2 linked regions of the Phenylobacterium zucineum HLK1 genome follow. The protein of the gene in region 1 interacts with the protein of each later gene in a pairwise test. Links are inferred from orthologs where the notes say so. Each region holds a gene or a part of one and is shown on either strand. Other genes may lie near its edges.

What was found.
Region 2: the proteins of leuS (region 1) and ligA interact in binary tests that used the Escherichia coli proteins (3 or more experiments, as listed by UniProt). The link is inferred for Phenylobacterium zucineum HLK1 from one-to-one orthologs.

The regions. Positions count from the first base shown.
Region 1 is NC_011144.1:3,970,078-3,981,919, forward strand. Bases 4,564-7,757 are described here. They hold leuS (leucine--tRNA ligase), read left to right. Parts: upstream 4,564-4,953; coding sequence 4,954-7,557; downstream 7,558-7,757. Other genes in these bases: PHZ_RS19420 (DUF3576 domain-containing protein), read left to right, coding at 4,564-4,875; lptE (LPS assembly lipoprotein LptE), read left to right, coding at 7,554-7,757. Also shown: PHZ_RS19385 (response regulator transcription factor), read right to left, coding at 1-100; PHZ_RS19390 (L,D-transpeptidase family protein), read left to right, coding at 152-655; PHZ_RS19395 (helix-turn-helix domain-containing protein), read left to right, coding at 652-1,344; PHZ_RS19400 (hypothetical protein), read left to right, coding at 1,351-2,487; PHZ_RS19405 (YggS family pyridoxal phosphate-dependent enzyme), read right to left, coding at 2,484-3,146; PHZ_RS19410 (thiamine phosphate synthase), read left to right, coding at 3,166-3,768; PHZ_RS19415 (NtrZ family periplasmic regulatory protein), read right to left, coding at 3,758-4,141; more of PHZ_RS19420, read left to right, coding at 4,411-4,563; more of lptE, read left to right, coding at 7,758-8,057; holA (DNA polymerase III subunit delta), read left to right, coding at 8,062-9,114; PHZ_RS19440 (ParB/RepB/Spo0J family partition protein), read right to left, coding at 9,223-10,098; PHZ_RS19445 (ParA family protein), read right to left, coding at 10,101-10,928; 16S rRNA (guanine(527)-N(7))-methyltransferase RsmG, read right to left, coding at 10,912-11,547; PHZ_RS19455 (IS1595 family transposase), read left to right, coding at 11,777-11,842.
Region 2 is NC_011144.1:2,609,426-2,618,749, reverse strand. Bases 1-2,958 are described here. They hold ligA (NAD-dependent DNA ligase LigA), read left to right. Parts: upstream 1-419; coding sequence 420-2,498; downstream 2,499-2,958. Other genes in these bases: PHZ_RS12775 (deoxyribodipyrimidine photo-lyase), read left to right, coding at 2,515-2,958; recN (DNA repair protein RecN), read left to right, coding at 1-364. In the rest of the region: more of PHZ_RS12775, read left to right, coding at 2,959-3,882; PHZ_RS12770 (aminopeptidase P family protein), read right to left, coding at 3,879-5,693; PHZ_RS12765 (GIY-YIG nuclease family protein), read left to right, coding at 5,788-6,126; PHZ_RS23130 (hypothetical protein), read right to left, coding at 6,123-6,521; PHZ_RS12755 (50S ribosomal protein L11 methyltransferase), read right to left, coding at 6,615-7,481; PHZ_RS12750 (hypothetical protein), read right to left, coding at 7,526-8,038; PHZ_RS21735 (DUF7662 domain-containing protein), read left to right, coding at 8,113-8,655; PHZ_RS12740 (ATP-dependent helicase), read right to left, coding at 8,652-9,324. UniProt on the Escherichia coli protein: DNA ligase that catalyzes the formation of phosphodiester linkages between 5'-phosphoryl and 3'-hydroxyl groups in double-stranded DNA using NAD as a coenzyme and as the energy source for the reaction.

The sequences.
Region 1 (11,842 bases):
CCTCGATCGTCTCGAAGCCCTCGGCCTGGAGCTGTTCGGCGATCGCCCCGCGAAGGTCCTGGTCGTCGTCGACGATGAGGAGGGTCTTGCGTTGAGCCATGCCCCGAAACAAACACCATATCGGCCGTGTCGGGCAAAAGGATTTGAGGCTTTGATCTATACCGCGACGTCGGACGGCTGGCTCGACCTCGGTCACCGCAGGGTCCGCTGCGCGCTGGGGCCCGCGGGCGTGAAGCCCGCCGCCGACAAGCGCGAGGGCGACGGGGCCTCGCCCGCCGGCGTCTGGCCGATCCGCGAGGTCTGGTACCGCCCCGACCGCGGCCCGCCGCCGGCCTGCGAGCTGCGCGTCCACGCCATGGCCGAGGACGACGGCTGGTGCGACGACCCAGCCGACCCCGCCTACAACCGCCACGTCAAGCTGCCCTATCCCGCCAGCCACGAGCGGCTGTGGCGCGAGGACGGGCTCTACGACATCGTGGTGGTGCTGGGCCACAACGACGACCCGCCGGTCCCGGGCCTCGGCTCATGCATCTTCCTGCACGTGGCCAAGCCCGGCTATGCGCCCACCGAAGGCTGCGTCGCCCTGGCCCGGGAGGACCTCGAGGACCTGCTGGACGGAATCCAGCCGGGCGATGCGATCGAGATCCGGCGATGAGCCGCCCGCCCCTCCGCCAGATCCTGGCCGCCGGCGAGCTGCCGCGCCACCGGCACGCGGAGGGCTACCTCGCGGTGGTCCTGGCCGGGGGCTACGAGGAGGCGGGCGAGGGCGGGCGGCGACGGATCGGCCCCGGCGACGTGGTGGCCCACGGCCGCTTCGAGGCGCACCTGAACCGCGTGCGGCCGGCGGGGGCGCAGGTCGTGAACCTGCCGCTGCCCGACGGGTCCCTGCCGGCCTTCGGCCGCATCGCCGATCCCGACGCCGTCGTGCGGGCCGCCGAGCGCGACCCGGCCGAGGCCGCCGCCCTGGTGCTGGCCCAGCACGCCCCGCGGCCGCCGGACGCCGAAGGCGACTGGCCCGACCGCCTGGCCCGGGCCCTGGCCGAGGGGCCGGTGCGGATCGGCGCGTGGGCGCGGGCCCACGGCCTTTCGCCCGAGCACGCCGCCCGGGGCTTCCGCCAGGCCTTCGGCGTCGGGCCCCTGGCCTTCGGCCGCGAGGCGCGAGCCCGGGCCGCCGTGGCCGACGCCCTGGCGGGCGAGCTGTCCCTGGCCGAGATCGCCCTGGCCCGGGGCTTCAGCGACCAGGCCCACCTGACCCGGGCGGTGGCGGCGTTGTCGGGACGCCCCCCGGGCGCCTGGCGCAGGTCAAATCCGTTCAAGACGCGGGAGCCCGCCCGCTCCATGTGAGTGCGCATGGACAGACGCGCCTTCCTCGCCGCCGCCGCCGCCCTGCCGTTCGCCGGCCCCGTCCGGGCGGCCCAGCCCCCGCGCACCCGCTGGGACATCGGCAGTTCGACAGGCTTCGACGCCCTCGCCTTCCTGGGGCCGCTGTCGGGCAAGCCGCTGTACGCCGAGCGCTACCGGGCGGAACTCGACGCCTTCGCGCCCCGGAGCACCCCGGTGCTGACCGCCGCCCTCGGGCGGCTGCAGGCCCGCGCCGACGCCGAGGGCAAGCTGCTGTGGCCCACTCTCGCCAACGTGCTCTCCTACGGGCCGGCCGAGAGCATCGACGAGCTCCTGGCCTCGCTCTCCGACCTGGAGGGCCGCATCCTTCCGGCCTACCGGGCGAGCTCGCACTGGGACGAGGCGAGCTGGCGGTTCGTCGCGGGCGGCCGAGCGGACGTCGCCGCCGTGCTGGGCGAGCTGAGGGCCGCCGACTTCCCGTCGTTCCGCGCCGAGTTCGTGGGCGACCGGCTATCGATCCAACGCCCCCGCCTCGCCGCGGGCCTGGCCGGCTACGATGTCATCGCCGAGCAGGAGCGGCTGATCGGCCGCCGGCTCGATCCCGTCATCGGGGTCGTCCTCCTGTGGTTCTCCAAGCCCCACGGCGTCAGCGTCGGCGGCCAGCGCTCGCTCTCGCACTTCGACTATCCGCTGGACACCGTGGTGCGGGTCGCCGCCCACGAGATGCTGCACCCGCCCTTCCCCATGGACGGGCCGGCGGCGACGGCGGCCCTGAAGGTGCTGGCGGCCGATCCGCTGATGGTGCGGGTGCTGAAGGAGCACGACCCCGGCTTCGGCTACAATTCGATGGACGGCCTCCTCAACGAGGACACGGTCCAGGCCCTGGACCAGATCGTCTCGGAGCGGCTGGGCGTCGCCCGCGATCCGGCCGAGCGCTGGCGCACCGCCGACGACGGCATGCACGTCCTGGCCGCGGCGCTCTACGGCATGCTGAAGGCCGAGGGCTACGACCGCACCGGCGGGGACATCGAAGCCTGGATGGAGGCCGCCGCGCGCGGCGGCAAGCTCGCCCCCGAACGCATCGCCCGCTTCGCCGGCCAGGTCACCGCCACCCCGCCGGACCGCCTCTGGCCGCGCAGGGCCTAGCCGGCCGACCGGGCGCCGAACACCGCCGAGCCGACGCGCACGCTGGTGGCGCCGAAGCGGATCGCGGTCTCGAAGTCGTCGCTCATGCCCATGGAGAGCTTCGCCAGGCCGTTGCGGGCGGCGATCTTCGCCAGCAGGGCGAAGTGCGGGCCGGGCGGCTCGGCGGCCGGCGGAATGCACATCAGCCCCTCGACCTGCAGACCGTAGTCGCCGCGGCAGGCGGCGATGAACCCGTCGGCCTCGGCGGGGACGACTCCGGCCTTCTGCGGCTCCTCGCCGGTATTGACCTGCACGTAGAGCCGCGGCGTGCGGCCCTGCTTCTGGACCTGCTCGGCCAGGGCCCGGGCCAGCTTCCCGCGGTCGAGGCTCTCGATCACGTCGAAGAAGGCGACCGCCTCCTTGGCCTTGTTGGTCTGCAGGGGGCCGATCAGGTGCAGCGTCAGGCCCTCCGCCCGGCCCTCCCAGCGGGCCATGGCCTCCTGCACGCGGTTCTCGCCGAACACCTTCTGGCCGGCGGCCAGCACGGGTTCGATCGCCTCCCAGGGCTGCTGCTTGGAGACGGCGACCAGGGTCACCTCGGCCGGATCGCGGCCGCAGGCTTGCGCGGCGCGGGCGATCCGGGCCACGACGTCGGCGTAGGGCGTGGGAGCGGCGGCCATTTCGGACGGGTTCTGGACCATGGAGCGGACGGCCCGGCTCTTACCGGCCCGCAGGCGGCTGCGAAAGGCCCTGCCCGCCCTGCTGTTCTTCACCGACCCCGCGCGGACCCCCGATCCGCTGGCCGCGGCGCGCGCGCTGCCGCCGGGCTCGGGGATCGTCTACCGCGCCTTCGGGGACCCGGGCGCCCTCGCCACGGCCCGGGCGCTGAAGCAGGTCGCCCGCGCGCGCGGCCTCGTCCTGCTGGTGGGCCAGGACGCGCAGCTGGCCGCGGCGGCCGGAGCCGACGGCGTCCACCTGCCCGAGCGGCTGGCCCGCCTGGCCATGCCGCTGAAGCGCGCCCGGCCGGGGTGGATCGTCACCGCCGCGGCCCATTCGCTGGCCGCCGCCCGCACGCCCGGCCCCGACGCGGTGGTGATCTCCGCGGCGTTCCCCTCGAACAGCCCCTCGGCCGGACCGCCGCTGGGCCCCGTGCGGCTGGCCGCCCTGGCGCGCGCCGCGGGGCGGCCGGCCTACGCCCTGGGCGGGGTGAACATGAAAACGGCCCGGCGCCTCAGGGACGCGGGCCTTATCGGTCTTGCAGCGGTGGAAGGGCTGAGCCCCGAGACGTCCGCTAGAACTTGAAGGTGGATTCCAGCCGGACCTTCGGCGCATCGGCCGGCCGGGCCTGGTTGGCCCGCGGGGTCAGCTCCTGGTCGCCCAGGGCCACCGAGCCGCCGACCCGCAGCGACGGGGTGATGCGGAAGTAGGCGCCCGCCTGCACGTCGTTGAGGGTGGATTCCCGCACGTCCGACTGGCGCACGCCCAGGGTGACGCCGAAGCGGCCCTTGGAGGCGTCGTACACCTGGACCCGGCCCGCCCCGGGGGACGCCGCCGCCGGCTCGGACTTCACGGTGAAGTCGATGCGCTTGCCCTTGTCGGCCGCGTGCGCGCCGCCCGCCGCCGCGCCGAGAAGCGCGGCCGCAGCGATGATCGCGCTGATCCGGCCAACAGACATAAGCAACATATAGTCCCCAAGCCCCGGTATCGCACCCCAGCGCTACTGCACAGGTTCGCGATCTCGTTGCGATTAGAGAAGCGCCGCCGACGACGTCAACCGACTCCGAGGCCGCGGGGCTCCGGACTCGCCAAGATCGCGCCGACATGTGGCCCTTCGGCCACGCGATTCCTGTTTGGCGCCGCTGGCGCCGTTGTTATAGAGGGCGCGGCGCGGGGGCGGCGCCGTGGCGTTCGCGCCGCGGGGAGATCAATTGGAGACGGATGCCTATGCCGTTTGTGCGCGGTGACCTGAAGCGTGGCCTGATCGCGGGCGCGGCGGCCCTGGCGGCCCTGAGCCTCGCCGCGTGCTCGAGCGGTCCCCGGTTCCTGGGCGGCGGCGGCGACAAGATCGAACGCCCCGAAGGCTCCATCTCGGTGAACGGCTACCTGTGGCGCGCCACGCTGGACACGCTGTCCTTCATGCCGCTGGCCTCGGCCGACCCCTACGGCGGGGTGGTGATCACCGACTGGTATATCAATCCCGAGAAGCCGGACGAGCGCTTCAAGTGCACCGTCTACATCCTGGACGCGCGGCTGCGCGCCGACGGCCTGAACGTGGCGGTCTTCAAGCAGACCCGCGACGCCGCCGGCAACTGGGTGGACGCGCCGGCCGCGGTGCAGACCGAGGCGGACATCGAGAACGCCATCCTGACGCGGGCGCGCCAGCTCCGACTTTCGAACATCCGGGGCTGAGGCTCCCGCGCGTTTCGAAGGTCGGCCTCCTGCCGGGCGGTTGACCGGACCTGAACTCCAGTCCAAAGGCCGCCCGTCATGGCCGCTACCCGATACAATCCCAAGGAAACCGAGCCCAAGTGGCGCAAGCGCTGGGACGAGGCCCAGGCGTTCCGCGCCGTCGAGGCTCCCGGCAAGCGCAAGTACTACGTCCTGGAGATGTTCCCCTATCCGTCGGGGCGCCTCCACATGGGCCACGTGCGCAACTACGCCCTGGGCGACGTCATCGCCCGCTACAAGCGCGCGCAGGACTTCTCGGTGCTGCATCCGATGGGCTGGGACGCCTTCGGCCTGCCGGCCGAGAACGCCGCCATGGAGCGCGGCGTCGATCCCAAGGCCTGGACCTACGACAACATCGCCCGGATGCGGGCCGAGCTGAAGGAGCTGGGCCTGTCCATCGACTGGTCGCGCGAGTTCGCGACCTGCGACGTGGAATACTACGGCCAGCAGCAGGCCCTGTTCCTGGAGCTGTTCGAGCGCGGCCTCGTCTACCGCAAGGAAAGCGTCGTCAACTGGGACCCGGTGGACCAGACGGTGCTGGCCAACGAGCAGGTGGTCGACGGCAAGGGCTGGCGCTCGGGCGCGCCGGTCGAGAAGCGCAAGCTCGCCCAGTGGTTCCTGAAGATCACCCAGTACGCCGACCAGCTGGTCGACGACCTGAAGACCCTGGACCGCTGGCCCGAGAAGGTCCGCGTGATGCAGGAGAACTGGATCGGCCGCTCGAAGGGCGCCCGCCTGCGCTTCCGCTTCGCCGGCCAGCCGCCCGCGGGCCATGAGGCCGGGGTCGAGGTCTACACCACCCGCCCCGACACGCTGTTCGGCGCCAGCTTCGTCGGCGTCGCGCCCGACCACCCGCTGGCCCAGGCGGTGGCGGCCGCGAACCCCGAGGCGGCGGCCTTCATCGAGAAGTGCCGCCACGGCGCGGTGTCCGAGGCCGAGATCGAGACCGCCGAGAAGGAGGGCTTCGACACCGGCCTGAAGGTGAAGCACCCGTTCGATCCCAGCTGGGAGCTGCCGGTCTGGATCGCCAACTTCATCCTGATGGACTACGGCACCGGCGCCATCTTCGGCTGCCCGGCGCACGACCAGCGCGACCTGGACTTCGCCCGCAAGTACGGCCTGCCGGTGAAGCCCGTCGTCCTGCCGCCCGAGGAGGCGCAGGCCGAGGCGATCGTCCAGAAGCTGCTGAACGAGGCCTACACCGGGCCCGGCCGGATCATCAATTCCGGCTTCCTGGACGGGCTCGACGTCGAGGCCGCCAAGGCCGCGGCCATCGCCCGCATCGAGGAACAGGGCGACGGCCAGGGCGCGACCGTCTACCGCCTGCGCGACTGGGGCGTCTCGCGCCAGCGCGCCTGGGGCTGCCCGATCCCGGTGGTCCACTGCCAGGCCTGCGGCGTCGTGCCGGTGCGCCGCAGCGACCTGCCGCTCACCCACCCCGCGGACATCGAGTTCGGCAAGGCCGGCAATGCGCTCGAGCGCCATCCGACCTGGAAGCACACCACCTGCCCCGGCTGCGGCGGCCCGGCGACCCGCGAGACCGACACGCTGGACACCTTCGTGGACAGCTCCTGGTACTTCGCCCGCTTCGCCAATCCGGGCGCCGAAGCCCCCATCGACAAGGCGGCGGCCGACTACTGGCTGCCGGTGGACCAGTACATCGGCGGCGTCGAGCACGCCGTCCTGCACCTGCTCTACGCCCGGTTCATCACCAAGGCCCTGGCCGACGTCGGCATGCTGAGCGTGCGCGAGCCCTTCGCGGGCCTGTTCACCCAAGGAATGGTCACCCACGAGACCTACCGCAAGCAGAGCGGCGAGTGGGTCGAGCCCAAGGAGGTCGAGGTCACGGCGGAGGGCAAGACGCGGCGGGCCCGGCTGGTCGGCAGCGGCGAGCCGGTGGTGATCGGCGACGTCGAGAAGATGTCGAAGTCCAAGAAGAACACCGTGGCGCCCGAGGAGATCTTCGACGTCTACGGCGTCGACGCGGCCCGCCTGTTCGTCCTGTCCGACAGCCCGCCCGAGCGGGACGCCCAGTGGTCCACCTCCGGCGTCCAGGGCGCCTGGCGGTTCGTGAACCGGGTGTGGGACGAGTTCGACGCCTCGGAGGAGCCGGTCCCGGGCACGGAGGAGGCCGTCACCGGCGTCGCGACCGACAACCTGCGGCGCCAGCACGCCAAGACCGTGAAGGCCGTGACGGAGGCCATCGAGGGCTTCCGGTTCAACTCGGCCATCGCCCACCTCTACAGCTTCCTGAACGTGCTGAAGGCCGAGCGGCCGCAGGGTCGGGCCGGAGCGCTCGCCCACGCGCATCGTGCGGCGCTCAGGGATTTCGCGCTGCTGATCGCCCCCTTCACGCCGCACCTGGCCGAGGAATGCTGGGCGCGGATCGGCGGCCAGGGGCTGGTCGTCGAGGCGCCGTGGCCGACCTACGATCCGGCCCTGACGCAGGACGCGGTCAAGGTCCTGCCGGTGCAGGTCAACGGCAAGCGCCGGGGCGAGATCTCGGCCCCCGCGGGCGCCGAGCCGGCCGAGGTCGAGCAACTCGTCCTGGCCGACCCCGAGATCAAGGCGCGGCTGGAAGGCCTCACGATCCGCAAGATCATTGTGGTCAAGGACCGGATCGTGAATATCGTGGCGGCATGACGAAGGCCGCGCTCCTCGCCCTCACCCTGTCGGCCGCCGCGCTCTCGGCGTGCGCGGGGTTCCAGCCGCTGTACGGCGAGCGGGGCGTGGGCGCGAACCTGGCGGCCATCGAGGTCGTGGCCCCCGAGGGGCGCACCGGCTACCTGATCCGCCAGCACCTCGACGACGCCTTCGCCCGCAACCGCGGCGCGCCCACCGCCTACGTGATGGACCTGTCGCTGGGCGAGGCGCGCTATCCCCGCGGCGTGCGGATCGACAACGTCGCCACCCGCTACGAATACGTGCTGACCGCCGACTATGTCCTGCGGACCCAGCCCGCCGGCGCGGTGGCCAAGCAGGGCCGGGTGCGGGTCGAGCTCACCTACGATTCCGCCGACCAGCCCTACGCCTCGATCGCGGCCCAGCAGGACGCCCAGGACCGGGCCGCCGCCGAGGCCGCCCGGCGCATCCAGCTCGAGCTCGCCGTCTGGCTGGCCAACGGCGCGGGGTCCGGCCGCTGACGCCATGATCCTCAGCCGCCGACCCGACATCGAGCGGTTCCTCGCAAAGGCCGACGCCGCGGTCCGCGCGGCGCTGATCTACGGCCGCGACCTCGGCGTGGTGCGCGACCGCGGGCATCAGCTCGCCGCCAAGACCGTCCCAAATCCCGACGATCCGTTCGACGTGGCCATACTCACCGAGGTCGACGTCGCCGACGACCCGCCCCGCCTCGAGGGCGAACTCGCCGCCCAGTCGCTGATGGGCGGGCGCCGGCTGGTGCGCCTGCGCCTGTCCTCCGAGAAGCCGGCGGTCGACAAGGCGGTCGCCGAGGCCCTGGAGCGGCACGCCAAGGGCGAGCTCAACCCGGACGCCTTCTTCCTGATCGAGGCGGGCAATCTCGGCCGCGACTCTGCGCTGCGGAAGGTGGGCGAGAAGCAGCCCGCCTGCGCCACCATCCCCTGCTACGAGGACGAGCCCGGCGACGTCGCCCGCCTCGTCAAGGAGACCCTGGCCCGCGACAACGTCGGGCTGAACGCCGACGCCCTGGCCCTCTTCGTCGCCCGCATGCCCAAGGAGCGCGGCGTGGCCCGGCAGGAGATCGAGCGCCTGGCCCTGTTCCTCGGCCCCGGCAGCGGGACGATCGCCGCGCCCGCCCAGCTCGAGGACTTCCTGGGCGTTGAGCCCGAGGCCAGCCTGTTCGACGCCGCCGCCGACGCCTTCGGCGGGCGCCTGGCCGAGGCGCAGGCGGGGCTGCGCCGCGCGGCCCAGGAAGGCGAGAGCGGCCCCGCCGCCGTCCGCGCCATCGGCATGCACCTGGGCAAGCTGCGCCGCACGCTGACGCTCGCCAAGGCGGGCGCCGGCCTGCAGGAGGCCGCCAAGGCCTCGGGGGTGTTCTGGAAGCAGGAGCGTGAGTTCCTCCGCCAGGCCCGCGCCTGGAGCCTGGAGGAGCTCGACCGCATCCAGCCCGAGGTGCTGGCCGCCGACAAGGCCTGCAAGACCGCCGGCTCCCCCGACCGTCTCATCGCCGAACGCCTCGCCCTCACCGTGGCCGGCCGCGCCCGGCGCCTGGGGCTGTAGCCGCCCTTCGTCATCCGCGGCGTCCCCAACGGCCAGATCAGGCGATGATGGGTCCCGGACAAGCCGCTGTGCGGCTTTCCGGGATGACGAGATGGGAGGACGGGACTGCTACCGCCGGGTCAGTCGGCGGCAGATTTCGTCCAGCTGCTCCAGGCTCGCGTAGCGGATCTTCAGCTCTCCGGCGCCGCCGCGGTCGGCGATGTCGACGCTCATGCCGAGCGCGTCCTCGAGGTCGGCCTCCAGGGCCGAGGTGTCGGCGTCCTTCGACCGCTTCGGGCCGCTGGCCTTCTTCGCCGCCCCGCCGGCGGCAGCGCCGGGCTTGGCCAGGGCCTCGGCGTCGCGCACCGACAGGCCCTTCTCCAGGATCTGCTCGGCCAGCGCCTCCGGGTTCTCGGCCCCCAGGAGAGCCCGGGCGTGGCCGGCCGACAGCCGGCCCAGCACGACATGCTGCTGCACGCCCTCGGGAAGCTGCAGCAGGCGCAGGGTGTTGGCCACGTGGCTGCGGCTCTTGCCGACCTTCTCGGCGGCCTGTTCCTGCGTGTAGCCCATCCGGCCCATCAGCGACCGGTAGGCCCTCGCCTCTTCCATCGCGTTCAGGTCCGCGCGCTGGACGTTCTCGACGATGGCGATCTCGAAGGCGATCTCGTCGGCGACGTTGCGCACGAGCGCCGGGATGGTGCGCAGGCCCGAGCGCTGCGTCGCCCGCCAGCGGCGCTCGCCGGCGACGATCTCGTACTCGCCCGGCGCCTTGGGCGAGGGCCGCACCAGGATCGGCTGCAGCACCCCCTTGTCGCGGATGGAAGCCTCCAGCTCGGCGAGCTCGGCCTCGGCGAAATGCACCCGCGGCTGGTCGGGATTGCGGTGGATCAGCTCGATCGGGATCTCGCGCACCCCGGCCGTCGGATCGCCCGCGTGCTCGATCTCCTCGGCCTCGCCCAGCAGCGCCGAAAGGCCCCGGCCCAGTCCCCTGCGGTTCTCCGCCATCGTCACACCACCGCGTCAGCCGCCGCGCGCTTGCGGCGGTCGCGCTCGCGCAGGACCACTTCGCGCGCGAGCTTCAGATAGGCCTGGCTGCCGGCGCAGCGCAGGTCGTAGACCAGGGCCGGCTTGCCGAAGGACGGGGCCTCCGACACCCGCACGTTGCGCGGGATCACCGTCTGGTAGACCGTCTCGCCGAAGTGGCCGCGCACGTCGCGCGCCACCTGCTCGGACAGCGAGTTGCGCCGGTCGTACATGGTCAGGATCACGCCCTGGATCTCCAGGGCCGGATTGAGGCTGCCGCGCACGAGGTCGATGGTGCGCATGAGCTGGGTCAGGCCCTCGAGGGCGAAGAACTCGCACTGCAGCGGCACCAGCACGGCGTCGGCCGCGGCCATGGCGTTGACGGTCAGGAGGTTCAGCGACGGCGGGCAGTCGATCAGGACGTAGGTGTAGCCGCCCTCGGCCCGCAGCGGCGACAGCGCGTCGCGCAGCTTGAACGAGCGGCGGGCCTGCTGGCCCAGCTCCAGCTCGACGCCCGACAGGTCCGGGTCCGCCGGTACGATGTCGAGGCCGGGCACCGAGGTCTTCACCACCGCCTCGTGCACGGGCTTCTCGCCCATCAGCACGTCGTAGAGGGTGTGCTTGCGCTGGGCCCGGCCGACGCCCAGGCCCGTGGAGGCGTTGCCCTGCGGGTCGCTGTCGATCAGCAGCACCTTCTCGCCGACGGCGGCCAGGGCGGTGCCGAGATTGATCGCGGTCGTGGTCTTGCCGACCCCGCCCTTCTGGTTGGCGACCACCAGGACGCGCAGGGACCGGTCAGACTTTGCGGCCACGGCCCCGCTCCTTCCCGAGTCTCGTCACGCGCACGATCCGACCCCGCTCGTCACTCTGTGACGGTATGACATCCGCCTGGAAATCCCAAGATCTAGCGGCCTCGGCGAGCTCGGCTGCTACATCTTGTCCTTTCAGGAACAGGCCTACCGCGCCACCCTTCAGGTAGGGCCGCGCGTACCCCAACAGCCTTCCGAGCGGCGCACAAGCCCGCGCGGTGACGATGTCCACAGCAAGGTCGAGGTTTTCCGCCCTCTCGTTGTGAACCGTCGCGGGGAGGCCCAGCTCGGTGACCACTTCGGTCAGGAAGCGGCACCGCTTGGCCATGCTCTCCACCAGGTGGACGTGGAAGCCGGGCCGCCCCTTGCCGAGGATCGCCAGCACCAGGCCCGGGAACCCCGCGCCCGCCCCGAGATCGGCCCAGACGCGGGCGTCCGGGGCGAGCTTCAGCAGCTGGGCCGAATCCCAGGCGTGCCGGTTCCAGAAGTCCGGCAGGGTCTTGGGCCCGACGAGGTTCATCACCGCGTTCCCCGCCTCCAGCTTCGCCAGGAAGCGCTCGAGGTCGGCGATCTGTGCAGCTGTCGCGTCCGCCGCGGCGGCGAAGGACGCGGCGTCCAGCACCCGTCCTCCCCCATCGGGGGAGGGGAACCGCGCAGCGGTGGAGGGGGCCGTCCGCCCACTCAGCGCTTCCGGCAAGCCCCCTCCACCACCCTGCGGGTGGTCCCCCTCCCCCGATGGGGTGATTATGCACTTGACAAAGGTGGGCTTGTCCCTTAGATTCTAAGGGAAAATAGCACCCTGGCCGCCGCAAATGCTCCCCACCCCGCCTGACCTGACGCTCGACCAGATCATGACCCGTTTCGCGACGGACGAGGCGGCGCGGGCATATCTGGAAGCCGTGCGCTGGCCGGAAGGT
Region 2 (9,324 bases), 1.4 Mb from region 1 along the record:
CGCTCTGGCGCTGAAGGCCTCGCTGGCCGGCCGCGCCGCCGGGCCGCAGCCGCTGATGATCTTCGACGAGGTGGACCAGGGCGTGGGCGGGGCGGTCGCCGACGCCGTCGGCCTGCGCCTGAAGAAGCTGGCAGGGAACGCGCAGGTCCTGGTGGTCACCCACAGCCCGCAGGTCGCCGCCCGGGCCGAGGCCCACTGGCGCATCTCCAAGGCCGGGGACGCCGCCCATGGGGAGGGGCGCATCCGCACGGCGGTGGAGGTCCTCTCGCCAGCCGACCGCGAGGAGGAGATCGCCCGTATGCTGGCCGGCGCCCAGATCACCGACGCCGCCCGCGCGGCCGCCCGCGCGCTTATCGGCGCCTGAATCCGCGCGCGCTCCCGCTTCGCGGCGGAGGGAGGCCGCGCTAGACCTTCGCCCGATGAAGTCTGTCGAATCCCTCACCGAGGCCGAGGCCGCCGAAGAGCTGACCCGGCTCGCCGACGAGATCGCCGCGCACGACATCCGCTATTACCGCGAGGATGCGCCGACGATCTCGGACGCGGCGTACGACGCCCTGCGACGGCGGAACGACGAACTCGAGGCGGCCTTCCCGCACCTGATCCGCGAGAACTCGCCGTCGCTGCGCATCGGCGCGGCCAGGGCCGAGCAGTTCGCGCCCGTCGAGCATGGCGTGCCGATGCTCTCGCTGGACAACGCGTTCTCGGACGCGGACGCGCTGGAGTTCGACGCGCGGGTGAAGCGCTTCCTGCGGCTGGACGAGGAGGTCGCCTACACGGCCGAGCCGAAGATCGACGGCCTGTCCTGCTCGATCCGCTACGAGAACGGCCGCCTGGTGCGCGCCGCGACGCGAGGCGACGGCCGGGTGGGCGAGGACGTCACCGCCAACGTCCGCACCATCGGGGAGATCCCGCAGAAGCTGCACGGCCAGGCCTGGCCCGAGGTCATCGAGATCCGCGGCGAAGTCTACCTCGGCCACGCCGAGTTCGCCGCCCTGAACGAGGCCGCCGCCTCGGCCGGCCAGAAGACCTACGCCAACCCGCGCAACGCGGCGGCGGGCTCGCTGCGCCAGATCGACCCGAAGATCACCGCCCAGCGCCCCCTGCGCTTCTTCGCCTACGCCTGGGGCTTCGTCAGCGCCCCGTTCGCCCAGACCCAGTGGGAGGCGCTGCAGGCGCTGAAGGCCTGGGGCTTCCGCACCACGCCGCAGTCCCGCTGCGTGAAAGGCGCCGAGGGCCTCATGGAGGCCTACCGCGAGATGGAGGCCGAGCGGCCGCACCTGGGCTTCGACATCGACGGGGTGGTCTACAAGGTGGACCGCCTCGAGTGGCAGCAGCGCCTGGGCTTCGTCTCGCGCGCGCCGCGCTGGGGGATCGCCCGCAAGTTCCCGGCCGAACAGGCGCGCACCGTGCTGGAGGCCATCGACATCCAGGTGGGCCGCACCGGCGCCCTGACTCCCGTCGCGCGCCTGACGCCGGTGACCGTCGGCGGGGTGGTGGTCACCAACGCCACCTTGCACAACGCCGACGAGATCGCGCGCCTCGACGTGCGCGTCGGCGACACGGTCGTGCTGCAGCGGGCCGGCGACGTCATCCCGCAGATCCTGCGCGTGATCCCCGAGGAGCGGCCGAAGGACTCCGTCCCCTACGACTTCCCGCACGTCTGCCCGTGCCCGCTCCGGACCGAGGTCGTCCGCGAGACCACCGCCTCGGGCGCCGAGACCGTGGTGCGCCGCTGCTCGGGCGAGTTCGCCTGCCCGTTCCAGCGCATCAATCACCTGCTGCACTTCGTTTCCCGCCGGGCGTTCGACATTGAGGGCCTGGGCGAGAAGCAGCTCACCGCCTTCTTCGAGCGCGGCTGGATCAAGGCGCCGGCCGACATCTTCCGCCTGCACGAGAAGCGCGACGAGCTGCTGGCCATGGAGCGGATGGGCGAGACCAGCGTGGGCAACCTGCTGGCGAACATCGAGGCCCGCCGCACCATCGGCCTGGACCGCTTCATCTACGGCCTGGGGATCCGCCACATCGGGGAGACCACCGCGACGGTGATGGCGCGCGGCTACGGCACGGCCGCCCACTTCCTGGAAGCGATGGACAAGGTGGCGGCCCGCGATCCCGAGGCGGTCGAGGAGCTGGACGCCCTCGACCAGATCGGCGGGGCGGTGATCGAGGCCGCCGCGGCCTTCTTCGGCGAGGACCACAACCGGGCCATGGTCGAGGACCTGGCGGGCCAGCTCACCATCCTCGACGCCGAGAAGCCCAAGACCGACACGGCGGTGGCCGGCAAGACCGTGGTCTTCACCGGCGCGCTGGAGCGGATGACCCGCGACGAGGCCAAGGCCCAGGCCGAGCGGCTGGGGGCCAAGGTGTCGGGCTCGGTGTCGAAGAAGACCGACATCGTGGTGGCCGGTCCCGGCGCAGGCTCGAAGCTGAAGACGGCCGCCGAGCTCGGCATCCAGGTGCTCACCGAAGACGAATGGTTGGAGATGGTCGGCAGCTAGGAGCCCGAACTCTCCCGTGATCCCCTCGTCCCGCTTGAAGGTCCTCGTGGACGCGCCGCCGCGTCCCGGGGCCCGCTACGTGCTCTACTGGATGCAGCAGTCCCAGCGCGCCGGCGGCAATCCCGCCCTGGAATACGCTGTCGAGCAGGCCAATGCGCTGAAGCTGCCGCTGCTGGTCTGCTTCGGGCTTGCGGCCTTTCCGGAGGCCAACGCCCGGCACTACGACTTCATGCTGCGGGGGCTCGCCGAGGTGGAGCGCGCGCTGGCGGCGCGGGGGATCGGCTTCGTCATCCGCAAACGGCCGCCGCACGAGCTGGTGCGAGAGCTGGCGGCCGACGCCGCCCTGGTCGTGGCCGACCGCGGCTACCTGCGCATCCAGCGGGCCTGGCGCGAGAGGCTGGCCGAGGGCCTGGCCCGCCGGCTGGTGCAGGTGGAAGGCGACGTGGTCGTCCCCGTCGAGGCCGCCTCGAACAAGCACGAGTACGCCGCCCGCACCATCCGGCCGAAGCTGCACCGGCTGTGGGACGACTACCTGCACCCGCTGGCCGAGCGGCCGGTGAACCATCCCGCCCTCGGCCTGCGCGTCGCCGGCGACGTGGACCTGTCCAAGGTGGACGCCGTCCTGGCGGGCCTGAAGATCGACCGGTCCGTGCCGCCGGTCCGGCGCTTCGCGGCGGGCGAGGGGGCGGCCCGCGCGGCCCTGGCCGCCTTCCTGGATCGGGGCCTCGCCCGCTACGAGGCGGACCGCAGCCGTCCGGAGGCGGGCGCGGTCTCGCACCTCAGCCCCTACCTGCACTTCGGGCAGATCTCGCCGGTGGAGATCGCGCTCGCGGTGCGGGAGGCCGGCGTCGTCAGCGGCGTGGCGACCTATCTGGAGGAGCTGATCGTCCGGCGCGAGCTGGCCATGAACCACGCCTTCCAAGCGCCGGCCTACGACCGCTACGAGGTCCTGCCCGAGTGGGCCCGCCAGACGCTGGCGGACCACGCCTCGGACCCGCGGCCGCACCTCTACACCCGCGATCAGTTCGAGGCGGCCGAGACGCACGATTCCTACTGGAACGCGGCCATGCTCGAGATGCGGGCCACAGGCTACATGCACAACCGGCTGCGCATGTACTGGGGCAAGAAGATCCTGCACTGGTCGGCCAGCCCCGAGGAGGCGTGGGAGACGGCGCTGGCCCTCAACAACCGCTGGTTCCTCGACGGGCGCGACCCCAACTCTTTCACCAACGTCGGCTGGCTGTTCGGCCTGCACGACCGCCCCTGGGGGCCGCAGCCGGTGTTCGGCACGGTCAGGTCGATGGGCCCGAACACCTTCAAGAAGTTCGACGCCGAGGCCTACGTCCGCCAGGTCCGGGCCCTGGCGGACGCCGAAGCCGTCTAGAGCGGGGCGGTGACCTCGGCGAGCCAGGCCTTGGCCTCGCCGTCCAGCAGCGGGCCGATCTCGCGCGCCACGCGGGCGTGGTAGGCGTCGAACTGGGCCAGCTCCTCGGGGGTCAGCATCTCTTTGACCACCAGCCGCCGGTCGATGGGCGCCAGGGTCAGGGCCTCGAAGCCGTGCATCGGCCGCTCGCCGCCGGCCACCGGCTCGGCCTCGGTGACGAACTGCAGGTTCTCGATGCGGATGCCGTACTCGCCTTCCTTGTAGTAGCCGGGCTCGTTCGAGACGATCATCCCCGGCCGCAGGGCGACGGTGTTCGGGGCTTTGGAGATCCGCTGCGGACCCTCGTGGACGCCCAGGTAGCTGCCGACGCCGTGGCCGGTGCCGTGGTCGTAGTCGAGGCCCGCCTCCCACAGCGGCACGCGGGCCAGCGCGTCGAGCTGGCTGCCGGTGGTGCCGGCCGGGAAGCGCACCCGCGCCAGGGCCAGATGGCCCTTCAGCACCAGGGTGAAGCGCTCGCACATCTCGCGGGTCGGCTCGCCGATGGCCACGGTGCGGGTCACGTCGGTGGTGCCGTCCAGGTACTGGCCGCCGGAGTCCACCAGGAGCAGGCTGCCCTTCTCCGCCCGCTTGTTCAGCCGCGCGGTGGGCCGGTAGTGGCAGATGGCGCCGTTGGAGAGCGCGCCGGCGATGGTGTCGAAGGACAGGTCCTTCAGCGCGCCGGTGGCCTCGCGGAACTGCTCCAGCTTCTGGACCGCGGTGATCTCGTCGGGCGGGCTCTCCTGGCCCTCGGTGGCCAGCCAGTGGAGGAAGCGCGACAGGGCCGCGCCGTCGCGCACATGCGCCTTGCGGCTGCCCTCGATCTCAACCTTGTTCTTGCAGGCGCGGGGGATGGCGCAGGGGTCCTCGGCGCGGACCACCTCGGCGCCGGCGCTCTGCAGGGCCTCGAAGTACCAGGCCGAGGACTGCGCGGGATCCACCGCCACCTTCAGGCCCTTCAGGTCGGCCAGCGCCTGGGGCAGGTCGCCCGGCGTCTCCAGGCGCACCTGGTTGCCGAGCCAGGCCGGCAGCTCGGGCGTGACCTTCTGCGGGTCCAGGAACAGCCGCGCCGTGCCGTCCTTGTTCAGGATGGCCTGGCCGAGGGGCAGGGGGCTGCGGATGACGTCGCCGCCGCGCACGTTGAACAGCCAGGCGATCGAGGCGGGGGCGGTCAGCACCGCCGCGTCGGCGCCCCTCTTGGCGATCAGCTCGCCCACGCGGGCGCGCTTGTCGGCCGAATCCTCGCCCGCGTACTCCAGCGGATGGGGAACGACGGGGGCGGTCGGCTGCGGCGGGCGCGCCTGGCCCCAGGCTCGGTCCAGCGGGTTCTCGGCCACCGGCAGGAGCTCGGCGCCGGCCTTGGCGGCGGCGGCGCGCAGGTGGTGCAGGGCGTCGGGGCTGTGCAGGCGGGGGTCGTAGCCGATCTTCTGGCCGCTGGCGGCCGCCTGCTCGAGGTAGGCCGGCACGCCGCCGTCCACCAGGTCGCGGATCTCGAAGAAGGCCGGATCCACCTGGTCGCGGACCTGGATCGTGTAGCGGCCGTCCACGAACACCGCGGCCTTGTCCTTGAGGATCACCGCCGCTCCGGCCGAGCCGGTGAAGCCGGTGGCCCAGGCCAGGCGGTCGTTGGCCGCCGGCAGGTATTCGTTCTGGTGCTCATCCTCGTGCGGCACGAGGAAGCCGTCGAGCCCCTGGGCCTCCATGGCCTGGCGGATCAGGGGGACGTGCTTGGGACCGAAGCTGCGGTCGGTCGTCTCGTCGAAGGTCTGGCGCATGACCTCGATGTAGGCCCTCGCCGCGCGCCGATCAAAGGCTCTATTTTACCCGGATATAATTGACGCTGCGGCCGGGGCCGGCTAACGCTGGCCCATGTCCGCTTCGAAGCGCCAGGCCATCCGGGATTTCAAGGAACGCAAGGTCTCCGCGGGGATCTACGTCCTGCGCTGCGAGGCCGCCGGCGCGGCCTGGATCGGCGTCTCGCGCAACATCGACGCCCAGGAGAACAGCGTCCGCTTCGCCCTGCGAATGGGCAGCCACCCCAACCGCGACCTGCAGGCGGCGCTGCGGGCGCATGGCGCCGACGCGCTCTCCTACGAGGTGCTGGAGCGGATCGAGGATCCCGACCTGAGCCCCATGGGCCTGACGGACGAGCTCAAGCGCCGCGAGGCCCATTGGCTCGCGGCGCTCGGGGCCAGAAAGCTGGCCTAGCGGGGCTCGTCCGCGACGTCGGCCGCGGCGTCGTTCACCGCCTCGGACGCGGCGGCGGCGGTTTCCTCGGTCTGCTCGGCGGCGGCGTTGGCGGCCGACTCGGTGGCGGCGGCCGCGCCCGCGGCGGCGTCCTGCGCGGCCTGGGCGGCCACGGCCGCGGCGTCGTGGGCCGACTGGCTCGCCGCGGCGATGGAGGCCTCGGCCTCGCCCTGCTCGCGGGCGGCCTGCAGCTCGTCGTCCCCGGCGCCGGCGTTGTATATGAAGATCACGGCCACGATCGCCACAATGGCGACGAGGGCGGCGACCCACCAGCCCGCCGCGCTTCCGCCGCGGCGGACCTCGACGGTGCGGGTCGGCTCGTTGGTGATGGTGGTGCGTTCGTACGGCTCGGTCATCTCAGCCTCCTCCTCGGCCAAGCTTGGCCTTCCGGCTGAGAACGGCGCTCGCCCTGTGGGGTTCCTCGGGCGCGGGTTCCTTGGGCGGTTCCGTCAGGGCCTGCGAACGACCAGCGTGGCCCAGGCGTCCCGGTGCAGCCGCCGCTGGAGCTTGAACCCCTTGGAGAGGTAGGCCGCCAGCACGCGCCGCTCCTGGGTCCGCAGTAGGCCCGAGAGGATCGCCAGCCCGCCGGGCTTCAGCGCATTGCGGATGTCCTGCGACAGCGCCACCAGCGGCGGCGCCAGGATGTTGGCGAACACCAGGTCGTACGGGCCGCGGGTGCGGACCGCGGGATGGCCGAGGCCCGAGGCGTGGACGAACTCGGCGCCCGCCCGGTTCAGCGTGGCGTTCTCGTTGGCGATGCGGACCGAGACGCGGTCGATGTCGGTGCCGACGGCGAGCTCCGAGCCTGTGCGCGCGGCGGCGATGGCCAGCACCCCGGTGCCGCAGCCCACGTCCAGCACCTTCGGGAAACGGCGCGCCTTGAGCAGCTCGTCGAAGGCCAGCAGGCAGCCCACGGTGGTCCCGTGGTGGCCGGTGCCGAAGGCCGCGCCCGCCTCGATGCGCAGGTTCACGGTGCTGGCGGGGGCCAGGCCCCGGTCGTGGGCGCCGTAGACGAAGAACCGGCCCGCTCGCACGGGCGGCAGGCCCGACAGCGCCATGGCCAGCCAGTCGGCGTCGGCCAGCACCTCGGTGCTCACCCGCAGGTCGCCGAAGCGCACCAGCACGGCCGCGATGGCCTCGCGCTCCTGGTCGGTGGTCGGGAAGGCGTCGATGCGCCAGACGTCGTGGTCCTCGTCCTCTTCGAGGATCGAGTAGGTCAGCGCCTCGGTGGCGGGCTCGGCCTCCAGCGCGGCGGCTGCGGCTTCGGCAATGCGGCGCGGGCCGCGGGCGATGATCTGGACGGCCTCGTCGCTCATGGGCGTGAGCCTCTAGCGGCCCGGCGCGCGAAAGGCGAGGGGGATCAGCCCGGCGTCGCCGCCGCCATCTCGGCGAGCTCGGAGTCTTCGGGCGGCGGCGGGGGCGCGGGGAGGTCGCCCGCGTAGGCCACGCCGTAGGCTACGCCGCCGTCCAGCGACGGATAGCGCGCCGGCTCCCGCGGCGGCTCCTCCCAGCGGACGATGGCGACCGGCTCGTAGGCGTCGTCCTCGGCGAAGGCGACGGTCTCGTCCTCGCCCGGGATCGGGACCTCCTCGTCGAACTGTTCCGGCGGCTCCAGCCAATCCGTTCCCACGACGTAGTCGGGTACGCCGGTTTCGTAGGCCGCGAACGAGGCGCCCACGTCCTGCAGCTGTGGCTGCCGGGCGCCCGAGACGCCGGCGAGCATCTGGGGGCCTTCGACGTCCGTCGGGCCGCGGAGGTTCGGCTGCATGGCCGCGCCGAGCAGGAGGCCGAACGCGGCGCAGGCGGCGGCGCCTGTCAGGATCGGCTTCAGGTCGGCCCTGGAAAACGGGCTCTGGAGAAACGAGCTGCGCATCGATGCGATAGCGCGCGAACCTTCGGACGGTTCAGTTCCATGGCGCCGATGCGGCCGCCGTGCGTTTAGCCGCCATGAGCAAGTACAAGCCCCTGTCCCAACGCCTGTCCGGCCACGGCGCCGACGAATGGCGCGCGAGCTTCGCCGAGCTGGAGGAGGTGCTGGGCTTCCCCCTGCCCAAGGGCGCAAGGTCCGGCGGCTCGTGGTGGGCCAACGACCCCGACAAGTCGCACAGCCGCGCCTGGACTGGTCATGGCTGGGAGGTCTCCGAGGTGGACCGCGCCGGCGAGACGGTCACCTTCCGCCGCAACGCCGCCCAGGCCGACATCGAGGCGGCGGGCGGCGTGCAGCCGCAGCACGCCCAGCCGGCGGTGGGTGAGCCCCTGGCGCCGGCGCCCGAGCAGGGCCCCGGCGGGCGCGTCGGCGAGGCGGCGGCCTGGTCCGCCGGCTCCGACGGCGTGCGGCCCGAGCCGATGCGCCGCGCCGCCGAGGCGGCGTCTCGCCAGTCCCGGCTCCGCAAGGCGGCCCCGCTGATGGCGGCCGGCGCGGCGGTGGTGGCCGGACTTGCGACCTTCGCTGCGCGGCGGCTGATGCGGCGGCGGGGACCCGAGGCCTAGGACTGCTTCTCCACGAAGCTGTCGATGACCTTCTTCTCGCCGGCCTTGTCGAAGGCGACGGTCAGCTTGTTGCCCTCGATGCCCTTCACCGTGCCGTAGCCGAACTTGAGGTGGAAGACGCGGTCGCCGCGGCTGTAGTCGCTCTTGGCCTCAGAGCCGGTGACGACCAGCCGGCCGTCGCCCTCGATCACCTGCTGGCGGCCGGGATGGCTGCCGCGGTAGTTGGACGCCTGCGCCCGCCGCCAGCCGGGCGAGGAATAGCCGGCGCCGAACGAGGGGCTCTCGTCCCAGCGGCTGCCGTGCTGCTGCATGCCCGGGCCGCCGCCGTAGTAGCCGGTTTCGGAGCTGGCCTCGACGTTGGCCAGGGGCAACTCGTCGACGAAGCGCGAGGGCAGCTGGCTGGTCCAGCGGCCGTAGACCTGCCGGTTGGCGGCGAAGCTGATCCGCGCCTCCTCCCGCGCCCGGGTGATGCCGACGTAGGCCAGGCGCCGCTCCTCCTCGAGGCCCTTCTCGCCCTTCTCGTCCATCGAGCGCTGCGAGGGAAAGACGCCTTCCTCCCAGCCGGGCAGGAAGACCAGCGGGAACTCCAGGCCCTTGGCCGAGTGCAGGGTCATGATCTGCACCGCGTCGGCGGCGGGGCCGCGGTCGAGGTCCATGACCAGGGAGACG